3 regions of the Blautia sp. HCP3S3_B11 genome follow, and region 2 is predicted to be linked to each of the others. Evidence: riboswitches for the same ligand, from Rfam matches in the RefSeq annotation. Region 2 holds a riboswitch; each other region holds the start of a gene.
The links. Region 2 has a riboswitch for cobalamin ahead of ACTNC0_RS14525 (ABC transporter substrate-binding protein). Riboswitches for the same ligand answer to the same signal wherever they lie in the genome.
Positions count from the first base shown of each region.

Region 1: another riboswitch for cobalamin. It lies ahead of ACTNC0_RS15680 (succinylglutamate desuccinylase/aspartoacylase family protein); the one in region 2 lies ahead of ACTNC0_RS14525 (ABC transporter substrate-binding protein).
Region 3: another riboswitch for cobalamin. It lies ahead of ACTNC0_RS02430 (sirohydrochlorin cobaltochelatase); the one in region 2 lies ahead of ACTNC0_RS14525 (ABC transporter substrate-binding protein).

Region 1 is NZ_JBQHVP010000023.1:2,489-6,571, reverse strand. It holds gene ACTNC0_RS15685 (DUF2284 domain-containing protein) at 104-583, shown strand; gene ACTNC0_RS15680 (succinylglutamate desuccinylase/aspartoacylase family protein) at 880-1,665, opposite strand; cobalamin riboswitch at 1,763-1,947, opposite strand; gene ACTNC0_RS15675 (M28 family peptidase) at 2,328-4,083, shown strand, end outside.
Region 2 is NZ_JBQHVP010000019.1:49,363-53,445, reverse strand. It holds gene ACTNC0_RS14535 (ABC transporter ATP-binding protein) at 1-594, shown strand, start outside; gene ACTNC0_RS14530 (ABC-2 transporter permease) at 591-1,241, shown strand; cobalamin riboswitch at 1,316-1,597, shown strand; gene ACTNC0_RS14525 (ABC transporter substrate-binding protein) at 1,713-2,837, shown strand; gene ACTNC0_RS14520 (FecCD family ABC transporter permease) at 2,852-3,937, shown strand; gene ACTNC0_RS14515 (ABC transporter ATP-binding protein) at 3,937-4,083, shown strand, end outside.
Region 3 is NZ_JBQHVP010000002.1:199,080-203,162, reverse strand. It holds gene hisD (histidinol dehydrogenase) at 1-912, shown strand, start outside; gene hisB (imidazoleglycerol-phosphate dehydratase HisB) at 1,160-1,750, shown strand; partial or broken gene hisI (phosphoribosyl-AMP cyclohydrolase) at 2,058-2,384, shown strand; cobalamin riboswitch at 2,508-2,684, shown strand; gene ACTNC0_RS02430 (sirohydrochlorin cobaltochelatase) at 2,896-4,083, shown strand, end outside.

The DNA of each region.
Region 1 (4,083 bases), on a different contig from region 2:
TGATGTCGGAATCAAAGGTAAATCAATTTTACTCTGTTCTGACACCCAGTCATTGTTTTATAGCAAAATATTTCATCCACTTACAGAAGGGAGATTTTATCTTATGGATCTTATAAAAGAAGCACTTTCCATGGGCTTTGCCAATGCAGCGATCATGGATACAAAAGACCTGGTATTTGTACCGGAATACCGACAGTTTTGCGAAGACAATATGTGTGGAAATTATAATCTGGTGCCGGCATGTCCACCTGCCTGCGGCACTGTAGAGGAAATGCACGAAAGAGCAATGAAGTACGAAAAAGCACTGGTTCTTCAGACTGTTTTGAAAGATCCTCTTATGGATCCAGTTCTTTTTAAACAGGCGAAACATGCGCAGAATATTCTTACAGAACAGCTCGCCAAGCGTATGCAGGAAACCGGAAAAGATGATGTTCTAATCATGAGTGCAGGTCCATATAAAAATTGTTCCTGCATGTCAGCCTACAGCGTAGATGCGCAGAAGATGGCAGATGCCGCAGGAATGATCTGCTGGGCAGACGATTCAGATGTGAGATTCTTTACTCAGATTCTGTTTCATGAATAGACAGGCAGATTTTGTATTTCCGATGATTGCCCAAAAAGCTCATCACAAAAATAATGCAAAATACGACCGCACTTTATCTCCAATAATGAGATATTGTACGGCCGCATTTTATTTTCAGTCAGCCATGTCAATCGGATATTCGCAATCCGCTTTCGCTACGTGGCTCTACACCGAATAACTGCTTCACAGTTTATCAGGAGAGGCTTGTACCCCTCCTGATACAAGTAAGTCCCCACCCACTGCTTATTGCTCTTCGCAACCTCCGCAGGGGACTTTTTTACTATATGATTCTCATGTTACTTATGGTGTTTATCATTTTCATGCTTACTATTTCTGTGTTTATCACTTCCATGTTTATGATGGTGGTGTCCATGCTTATGTTCTTTATTTCCGCAAACCTCACATCCAAGTTCAATTTTCCCCTGTTTTTCCTCATCCCAGGTTCCATAAGATACCATCGGCGTGTCTTTCATAATACACAGACTGATTGTCTGATAAAGGATAATCCCGCCCATCTTAGCTCTGTAGACAAACAGTTCACATCCAAAATAATCACAGATTTTTCCCAGCACTTCTTCCTCTTTAAAGGTCTCTCCTGGCTGTTTTGCAGGATACCAGCATCCGGACACCGGGGCATCTTCATAAATCACAGGACTTACTTCTACCGGAGGTTCACCGTGCGTATGGAACTTGCCGCAAAGAACACCAAGGTGTCTTAAGATATTCTTTACATCATGAACATCTTCTGCAACCAGATCTTCACACCAGCGGGAGCTGTGTCCACGTTCCAACAAGATACTTGGAATCCCCATACTTCCGGCATAGTTGTAAGCTCCGCCGGTTCCATACATAGATGTTACCAGATAGTCCACATGTGCGATCTCTGCCATCTCACGGCTCTTTGCCGCAACTTCCGGAGTAGCTGCCCCTGTACAATATACATAGGATACCAACCCCTCGAAGCCATCCCCGCAATGCAGATCGATATAATAATCTGCCTTCGGGAAAAACTCTGTCACAACAGTATAAGCGATCCTGTCACTAAGTGTACCATTCGGATTTCCCGGAAAAACTCTGTTCAGATTCTTTCCGTCTTCATACGTCAGGTCATGGTGCGATGCTCAAATCCCGTCCGGTTCATCAGACGGATTACTATGATATTTCCCGCAATCTTCTTCGGATCCAGATCGTTAGCCAGCTACATGGCTGCCTGAATACCTACATATTCCGCATTACTGTTCACATGGTCCAGTGACATTTTTTTCCGAAACTCCCTATTACAGTGACGGGATCGTACCGGACTTGCACCGGTTTCTCTATTAATCCTTGCGGAACTTACAACGACTGGTTCAAAACCAATAAATGTTATTTAATTTTTGCGATATCAGTATACGCTGATTTTTTATTGTTTGTCCAGTATGTTCTATTACCAAAGCATATTGTATCCAAAAATATACAATACTCCGCTTTATCTCGCTTATTTGCTTTTTTATGCTACTATAGCACGGCGTTTTTCACTATTTTTCAGATTTCTGCCTTTTATCTTACTGCTCACTTCGTTTTTATAGTAATTTCAGATTGTCTCCTTTTTTTCAACAACCAATAAACAGTGATTGTAGAAGCTACCTTGCTATGCTAAAATATTTTTATAACAATTTCAGGAAAGAGGCGAAACAAATTGAACATTGAAGATTCCTGTATCTCCTGCATTGACACAGACTGGTCCTATCAGCTTGCCAAACGCATGGAAAAAGAAAAAACAAATCCTGTTCTCGGCTATCGTACCGCAGGTTCTGCCGCTGAAACCGCCACAGGTGATATGTTATATAAAGAAATGAAAGAAATCGGACTTATCGATGTAACCAGGGATACATTTACATTGGACGGCTGGGAATTTGAGAAAGCTGTCTTGAAGTTTACGGATGATGACGGTCTGGAACATGTTTTTCAGATGGGCGGATATCAGACAAATTTTAAAACTGACGGCTTCCAGGATTATGAATTAGTTTATCTTGGAAAAGGAACCGCCGCTGATTATGAGGGCGTAAATGTAAAAGGTAAACTGGTTATGGTTGAGATCAACCAGCGTGATGAATGGTGGATCAGTTTTCCTGTTTATCAGGCCTATCTGCGAGGCGCCGCTGCTCTTATTGCAGTTCAGGCCAATGGTTACGGCGAAATTGCAGAAACTGCCCTCAACGCTCAGGATATCGCAGGCCCGGACTTCGCGCCTGCATTCTCCCTGTCACAAGCAGATGCCAAAATTTTAAAGTGTGCAATCCAAACCAACGCTTTTACACACCAGAATAATCAGATGACTTCTGAATCCTCACATGGTAATCTGGATCATTCTGAAACTTCTCCGGAGGCAGATTCTTCTATATTAAGAAAACAAACTTTAAAAGTATCACTTGATGCCCGTTCCAGAGTCATTCCGGATACCAAGGCCAGCAACATTGTCGGTAAGATTCAGGGAACTGAAACTGACGCCATGATTGTACTATCTGCTCACTATGATTCCTATTTCGACGGATTTCAGGATGACAATGCAGCGATTGCCATGATGCTCGGCATCGCCCGCGCACTTGTAAAAGGCGGTTACAAACCAGCTCATACCCTTGTCTTCTGCGCGATGGCCGCCGAGGAATGGGGAATTATTGATTCCAAATATGACTGGTCCACCGGAGCTTATAATCAGGTATTCCGCGTACATCCCGACTGGCAGGGAAAAGTTATCGCAAACCTGAACTTCGAGCTTCCCGCACATGCCCACAACACGCAGGATGCTATTCGGTGTACTTATGAATATACTGACTTTATCCGTCAGTTTACTGACAGCCTGACAGTTCCGAAGCAAGCTTATCCGGACGGAATCACTGTCCTTTCTCCTATCGAGACATGGTCAGATGATTTCTCCATGGCTATTGCCGGCATTCCTTCTACCGTCAATGATTTCAGTGCCGGACCTTTTATGCAGAACTACTATCACTCTCAATATGACAATCAGGATGTCTATCAGGAAGCAGTTTATCAGTTCCACCATGAATGCTATCTGAAACTGGTAATGGCCATCGATGCGCTGGTTCTGCCGCCATTGAATTTCAGCAATACCATGAAGGCAGTCACAGACAGTATTCACGAAAATGCCCTTTCATTTGCAGATTCTGAACAGGAAACCCTACTTCAGAACTTACGGACAGCCACCGAATCTGCCAGAAATATTTACAAAAAAATATGCCAGATCAACGAAGAATATGCTGCACTTTCAGATTCCGCATTCCGCAGAAATTTTCGTTCCAAATGGGAACCTGTCGGGCTGAAACTGCTGAAGATTTTCCGCAAAGCCCAGGACTATCTGGTGCGTCTCAACTGGCAGGATGAAGTAATTTTCCCACAGGAAGCAGCTTCCAGAAATATCCGGCAGCTGGAAAAAGCCTGCCAGGTTTTATCTGAAGGAAATATCACAGATGCGCTGAAAGCACTCTATCGTGTAGACAACA
Region 2 (4,083 bases):
ATGTATCTGACAGCAGCGGGCGTGGCAAATATCATGAAAAGCATATATCCGGATTTTGACAGAGAGAAATTCCTGCAGCAGTGCAGAAGATTCAATCTGCCCACAGACAAGAAAATCAAAGAATTTTCCACTGGTATGAAAGCAAAGTTTAAAGTACTGGCAGCATTAAGCCATAAGGCAGAACTGCTGATTCTGGATGAGCCCACAGTTGGTCTGGATGTGATCGCCAGGGATGAGGTGCTGAACATGCTGAGAGAATATATGGAAGAAAATGAAAGCAGTTCTATTCTGATCAGTTCACATATTTCATCAGATCTGGAGAGTCTTTGTGACGATTTTTATATGATCCATGCCGGAAAAATTATCCTTCATGAGGATACAGATGTACTGCTGTCAGATTATGCAGTTCTTAAAGTTGCAGAAGAAGAGTACGAAAAACTGGATCAGCAATACCTTATTAAGATCCGGAAAGAAGCTTATGGATACAGGTGTCTGACAAACCAGAAACAATTTTATATGGAAAATTATCCGGATGTTGTAATTGAGAATGGAAAGATTGATGATCTGGTAGTGATGATGGAGGAACAGGTATGAAGGGATTATTTGTAAAGGATATAGAACTGATGAAACAGCAGAAACAGTTTTTTATCCTGGTTGTTGTAATGGGAGTCATCCTGAATCTGACAGGAAGCGGTAGTGTCAGTTTTGCTGCAGGATATTTTACGATTGTCACAGCAATTTTTGCCATTACAACTATAAGTTATGATGAGTTTGATAATGGTCTTGCATTTCTTATGACCTTGCCGGTTACCAGAAAACAGTATGTGGCGGAGAAATATCTGCTGGGAGCAGGGCTTACGGCTGCAGCGTGGGGAATTGAAGCAATAACGGGAGTGATCTGTAAAGGTGTGGCAGAGCTTCAGGGGTGCCTGAGTGAGAAAATTATTGGCACTCTGATATACATTCCACTGGCGCTTCTTATGTTGTCAGTATCGCTCCCGCTTGTAATACATTTTGGAGCAGAAAAAGGACGTTATATTGCAATGGTCATGTGGGCTATTATAATTGCCGTAGTTTATACTCTGATAAAAACAATGGGACTTTCAGCAGAAGCAGTCGGTGCATGGCTGAATGGACTGAACTGGGGAATGGTATTGGCCGGAGTTGTATTATTTACAGTAATTGTATATATGGGATCTTTTTGGATTGGTGTACGGCTTATGGAGAAGAAAGAATTCTGATGTGTATCGAATATGGTTGTAATTATAAAAGCAGTGTGCTAAAATTGTATCAGCGTAATTGAATAAGCTGTTAAGTGAACACTATCATATGCAGATTTTGTGTATGATAATGTGAGAGGGAATCAGGTGAAATGCCTGAACGGTTGCGGCCACTGTATACAGAAAAAAAGCGGGATTGTAATATGTCATTGCATAAATATGTGAGAAGGCGGAATCCGGCTGTCAGAGAGTATCTGGAAATATTTCTGATACAATATTCATGAACTGCTGAAGCATGGATGTTGTATCAGTTTTTATTTTATGGGAACTTTCTGTGATCTGTGAGTCAGGAAACCTGCCTGACAGCGTAAAGAAGGAGCTTCCGTAAAAAGTATCCGTTATTCTTATCACTTCTATTTTACTTTTTCTGAAGTCTCATCTTTTCGGTTACACGAACAGGTAAATAACATATACGAAAAGAGAGGAAGTCAAATGAAAAACAGGTATTTATCCACAAGAATCATGGCAATTATGATGGCAGCAGCTATGGCAGTTTCCGCAGCTCCGGCAGCTTTTGCAGCAGAGAGAGCAGACTCTGAGACAATCAAAGAGGACAATCAGCCGGCAGCAGATGCAGACTCTGATACACAGGAAGATGCAGACGCACAGGATTCAGCAGATGCAGATAAGACAGCAGACGCAGAAGGTACAAAGACAGAATATCCTCTGACCATCACAACCTATGATTATGATGGAAATGAAATCGAAACAACCTATGAAAAGGCACCGGAGAAAGTTCTTGCTGTATATCAGGGAAGCATTGAAACCATGCTTGCACTTGGCCTGGAAGACCGTCTGGTAGCTACTGCAGGTCTTGACAATGAAGTTCCGGATGAACTTAAAGATGCATTTTCAAAAACAAATTATCTTGATGAATTTACCCCATCCCTTGAGACTGTAACGATGTTGGAGCCAGACATGATCTTATCCTGGAGCTCCCTGTTTTCTGATAAAAATCTCGGAAATGTAACAGACTGGATCGACAAAGGCTGCAACACTTATTACAACACAAACACACGCCCTGACGGAGACAGAACTCTGGAAAATGAATTTACAGACATCTTAAATCTTGGAAAGATTTTTGATGTACAGGACAAAGCACAGGCAATCGTAGATGATGCAAAGGCAGTGATCGATAAAACTCTTACAGCAACAGCAGATGTAGAAGAGAAACCAAGCGTAATGGTTCTGGAACCTCTTGGAGAAGATATCACAAACTATGGTGCAAAGAGCCTTGGTGGAGATATGGTAACACAACTGGGTGCGACTCTGGCAAACCCGGATGCTTCTACAGCAGGAAAAGAAGATATCATTGCAGCAAACCCTGATGTGATTTTTGTTGTATACATGCCATATGCAGGTGATGATCCGGAAACTGTAAAAGAAAGCCAGCTTGCCGTTATCAAGGATGATGAAGCACTTCAGAGCCTTGACGCTGTAAAGAACGGTCGTGTTTATCCGATCATGCTCAGTGAAATGTACGCAAGTGCAACACGTACACAGGATGGTATTGAAACTTTCGCAAAAGGATTATATCCGGATGTGAATCTTGACTGATTGAGGAAATAACAGTGAAAGAACAGGTTTCACAGACAAAAAAAGGCAGTGTGCTCAGGACATCCATGTATGTGGCAGTTCTTATCGGGCTTGCGGCATTTTTGATTTTTTCCATTCTTGCAGCAATCACTTTTGGAAATGCAGATCTGTCACTGAAAGATGTTTACAGTGTCATTGCATATAAATTGTTTCATATCAAAAGCCTGTCCGCCTATGCAGAAGGCGCAGTTCACGATGTTGTGTGGCTGATCCGGCTGCCCAGAGTCCTGCTGGCTCTGGCAGTTGGAATGGCTCTTTCCGTCTGTGGCGTAGTTATGCAGGCGATTGTCCAGAACCCACTGGCAGATCCGTATGTACTTGGTATTTCATCCGGTGCATCCCTTGGTGCAACACTGGCGATCATGCTTGGAGTTGGTGGATTTCTCGGTGGAAACTCAGTTGGTGTTACTGCATTTATTGGTGCAATGGTCACTTCTTTTGCAGTAATTGCCATTGCAAACATGGGCGGAAAAGCTACTTCTGCCAAACTGATCCTTGCCGGAATGGCTGTCAGTGCGGTATGTTCTGCTTTTTCCAATTTTGTTATCTATATTACCAACGACAAAAATGCAGCAACAGAAGTAATGAAGTGGACGATGGGAAGCCTTGCAGGTGCAAGCTGGAGCAGAGCAGGTGTGATGCTTCCTGTTACATTGATCTGTGTGATTATTTTCTGGACGCAATATCGTAACTTGAATCTGATGCTGTTAGGAGATGATGTATCGATCACACTGGGAACTGATTTGCACAGGCTGAGAACCTTTTATCTGATCGTTGCTTCTGTAATGATTGGGTTTGCAGTATATTGTGCGGGTGTGATCGGCTTTGTAGGACTTGTGATCCCTCATGTGATCAGAATCCTGTTTGGAACAGACCACAGAAGATTACTGCCATTAAGTGCACTGCTTGGTGCATCATTCCTGATCTGGTGTGATGTGGCATGTCGTGTGATCCTGAAGAATTCTGAGATGCCGATCGGTGTGCTGGTATCCATTATCGGTGCTCCATGCTTTATTTATCTGCTTGTGCGGAAATCCTATGGATTTGGAGGTAGTAAGTAATGAAAATCACTACAGAAGATATTCAGGTTGGATTTCACGCCAGACAGATACTGAAGGGAATTTCCATAGAGTCAAAGGATAAGGAACTGGTAGGGATCATCGGACCAAACGGAAGCGGAAAATCTACATTATTAAAATGCATCTAC
Region 3 (4,083 bases), on a different contig from region 2:
CCTGGCGGAAAAGCAGTTTACCCATCATCCGTACTTATGAATATCGTACCTGCAAAAGTAGCAGGAGTACCGCACATTGTTATGACAACACCTCCTGGAAAAGACGGCAAAGTATGTGCATCTACACTGGTAGCTGCCAAAGAAGCAGGGGCGGATGAAATCTACAAAGTAGGAGGCGCTCAGGCAATCGGCGCACTGGCATTTGGAACAGAGAGCATCCCGAAAGTAGATAAGATCGTAGGCCCTGGAAATATTTTCGTAGCCCTTGCAAAGAAAGCAGTATACGGATATGTAAGCATTGACTCTATTGCAGGTCCAAGTGAGATTCTTGTTCTGGCAGATGAGACAGCAAATCCACACTTCGTAGCAGCAGACCTTCTTTCCCAGGCAGAACATGATGAACTTGCCTGCGCGATTCTGATCACTACAAGCGAAGAATTTGCAGCCAAAGTAGACGAAGAAGTAAAGGGCTTCGTAGAAGTCCTTTCCAGAAAAGAGATTATCCAGAAGTCTCTTGATAACTTTGGCTATATCCTTATTGCGGAAGATATGGACGAGGCAATCGAAGCAGCCAATGAAATTGCTCCGGAACATATGGAAATCGTGACAGCCAACCCGTTTGAAGATATGATGAAAGTAAAGAATGCAGGTGCGATCTTTATCGGAGAATACAGTTCAGAACCTTTGGGAGATTACTTCGCAGGTCCGAACCATGTACTCCCAACAAACGGAACAGCCAAATTCTTCTCTGCACTTTCTGTAGATGATTTCATTAAGAAGTCAAGTATTGTATATTATTCTAAAGCAGCGCTGCGTGACATCCACAAGGATATCATCCAGTTTGCAACCTCCGAACAGCTTACTGCACATGCAAACTCTATTGCCGTTCGTTTTGAGGATGAGGATAAATAATAGCGTCAGATTTTTTTAAGAAATAAATAGAAGAGAAGCTATTTAACCAAATCAAGTAAGTCCCCTGCGGAGGTTGCGAAGAGCAATAAGCAGTGGGTGGGGACTTGCTTGTATCAGAAGGGGTACAAGCCCCTTCTGATAAACTGCGAAGCAGTTATTTGGTTATGAGCAAGTAGCGAAAGCGGATTGCGAATATCCGATTGACTCCATTACATATTACAGAGAGAAAAACAGCGAGGACGTAATTATGGCAAGAGAAGCCTCAGTAGAGAGAAATACAAAAGAAACCGAGATTAAATTAAAGATTAATTTGGACGGAACCGGATATTCCGATATCGAAACAGGAGTGGGATTTTTTGACCATATGCTGGATGGATTTACCCGTCATGGACTTTTTGACTTAAGTGTCAGAGTTCATGGTGACCTTCAGGTAGATGATCATCATACGATCGAGGACACAGGAATTGTTCTCGGAACCGCATTAAAAGAAGCAATCGGCGACAAAAAAGGAATCAAGCGTTACGGCAGCTGTATCCTTCCGATGGATGAATCCCTTGTGCTCTGTGCGATTGACCTGTCCGGAAGACCGTATTTTGCATGGGATGCAGAATTCACTACAGATAAGATTGGCGATATGTCTACAGAAATGGTAAAAGAATTTTTCTACGCTATTTCTTATTCCTGCGGCATGAACCTCCATATCAAGGTTCTGACTGGTGGAAACAACCATCATATGGCAGAAGCCATGTTCAAGAGCTTTGCCAAAGCACTGGATGCAGCAACATCTTATGACCCGAGAATCACAGATGTATTGTCTACCAAAGGAAGCCTTGCGTAATGTAGATAATTGGTAACTATTCAGCAGTCTACTATCCCGCGAGGTGTTTTGGCATGAACATGCCAAAATCCCGAGACATACAAGTCAAAATCCCATCGCCGAAGGCGATTTTTAATGGATTTTGACTCGTAACTGTGAAGGTACTGAACAGTTACGATAATTGCAGAATAATGAAAGATGTTCCCGGAATAGCAGAAAAATAGTATTATCTTCGGGCTATGTGGAACATCTTTTGAGATAAAGATAAAATAATGCATTATAAGTTAATCAGGAGAGCGTGATAAAGATGGAAAATACAGCAAATTTAAAGAGCAGCATCGCCTGGTCGGATTTCAAGTTAAACAGCGACGGAATGGTACCTGTAATCGCACAGGACTATCAGACAAACGAAGTCCTGATGCTTGCATACATGAATGAAGAAGCATTCAATACCACACTTCAGACCGGCAAAATGACCTACTGGAGCAGAAGCCGCAATGAACTCTGGATCAAAGGCCTCACTTCCGGACACCTTCAGTTTGTAAAGTCTCTTACATTAGATTGCGATAACGACACCATCCTTGCAAAAGTAGAGCAGATCGGTGCAGCCTGCCATACAGGAAACAGAACCTGCTTCTTTAAAACACTGACAGAGGCAGTAAAGTAAGAGAATCAATGTTGTTTCTCATATAGTGTAAAAACATTAATAGGAAATATATAATTGTATTGACATTTTTTATTAAATGTGATAAAAAAAGAGTATCCGAATTGAATATGTGCAATGTTATAGCGCGAAGGTTACATCATATATGATGTGCAAAAGAGAATCCGGTGAGAATCCGGAGCGATACCGTCACTGTGTATGGGAGCTGTTTTTCAGAGACCACTGGGCTGCCGGGAAGGGGAAAACAGCGATGATCGAAGTCAGGAGAACTGCCTTGGCGTGGAATTTAAGGTCTGCGGTATACAGAACCTATATTCTCATAACTATACATAGCTCTTTTATATAAATGAATCAGGCAGTCTGATTGAATTATGAATTGTGAGATATCTGGCTGATTCATTAAAAATCGTGTATTTATGGGAAAGTGGCAGCTGCAGAATATATGGCTGCTTTTTTGCATACGTCTGTCCGGAAATACAAGAAATAAAAGAGGAAAAACAAAATGAAAAGAAAATCCATGTTAGCTTTATTACTTGCAGTATCTATGACCTGCTCCATGACAGCAGCAACAGGTGCAGTAGCATTTGCATCTGATGACACAGCGACAGAAGAATCAGCTGACGATGCAACAGAGGAAACAGCAGATGATGCAGAAGCGGATGAAGCTTCCGATGACACAACAGAAGCATCTGATGATGATCAGAAAGCAGCAGATGAAGTAGCTGCCCTGATCGACAAAATTTATGTTCAGGAAAGAACAGATACAACTGATGACGACTGCAAAGCAGCAAAAGAAGCATGGGACAAACTGACAGATGCTCAGAAAGAACTGGTAGAAGGTGAAGAAGCAAGCCCTGAATACTTTGGTCGTGACACAGGTGACGCTTCCAAAGATGATCCGCGTAATCAGGATGAAATCGGTGAGAACGAACTCCTTGTAGTAAGCTTTGGTACATCTTTCAACGACAGCCGTGCAGAGGATATCAAAGGAATCGAAGATGCTCTTGCAGAAGCATATCCGGACTGGTCAGTAAGACGTGCATTCACAGCACAGATTATTATCAACCATGTAGAAGCAAGAGATAATGAAGTAATCGATAACATGCAGCAGGCACTTGACCGTGCAGTAGACAACGGTGTTAAGAACCTTGTTGTACAGCCTACACATCTGATGCATGGTGCTGAATATGATGAAATGGTAGAAGCTATCGACGGATATAAAGATAAATTCGAATCCGTAGCAATCGCAGAGCCAATGCTTGGTGAAGTTGGCGATGACGCTACAGTGATCAACGACGATAAGAAAGCAGTTGCACAGGCAATCACAGATGAAGCATGCAAAGAAGCTGGATTTGATGATATGCAGGCAGCAGCAGATGCCGGTACAGCATTCGTATTCATGGGACATGGAACATCCCATACAGCTAACGTAACATATGATCAGATGCAGACACAGATGAATGACCTTGGATTCACAAATGCATTCATCGGTACTGTAGAAGGTGAGCCAGAAGATACAGCTTGCGAAGCAGTTATCGAGAAAGTAAAAGAAGCTGGATTTAAGAATGTAATTCTTCGTCCTCTGATGGTTGTTGCCGGTGACCACGCTAATAACGATATGGCTGGTGATGATGAAGATTCCTGGAAATCTCAGTTCGAAGCATCTGGTGATTTCGACAGTGTAGACTGC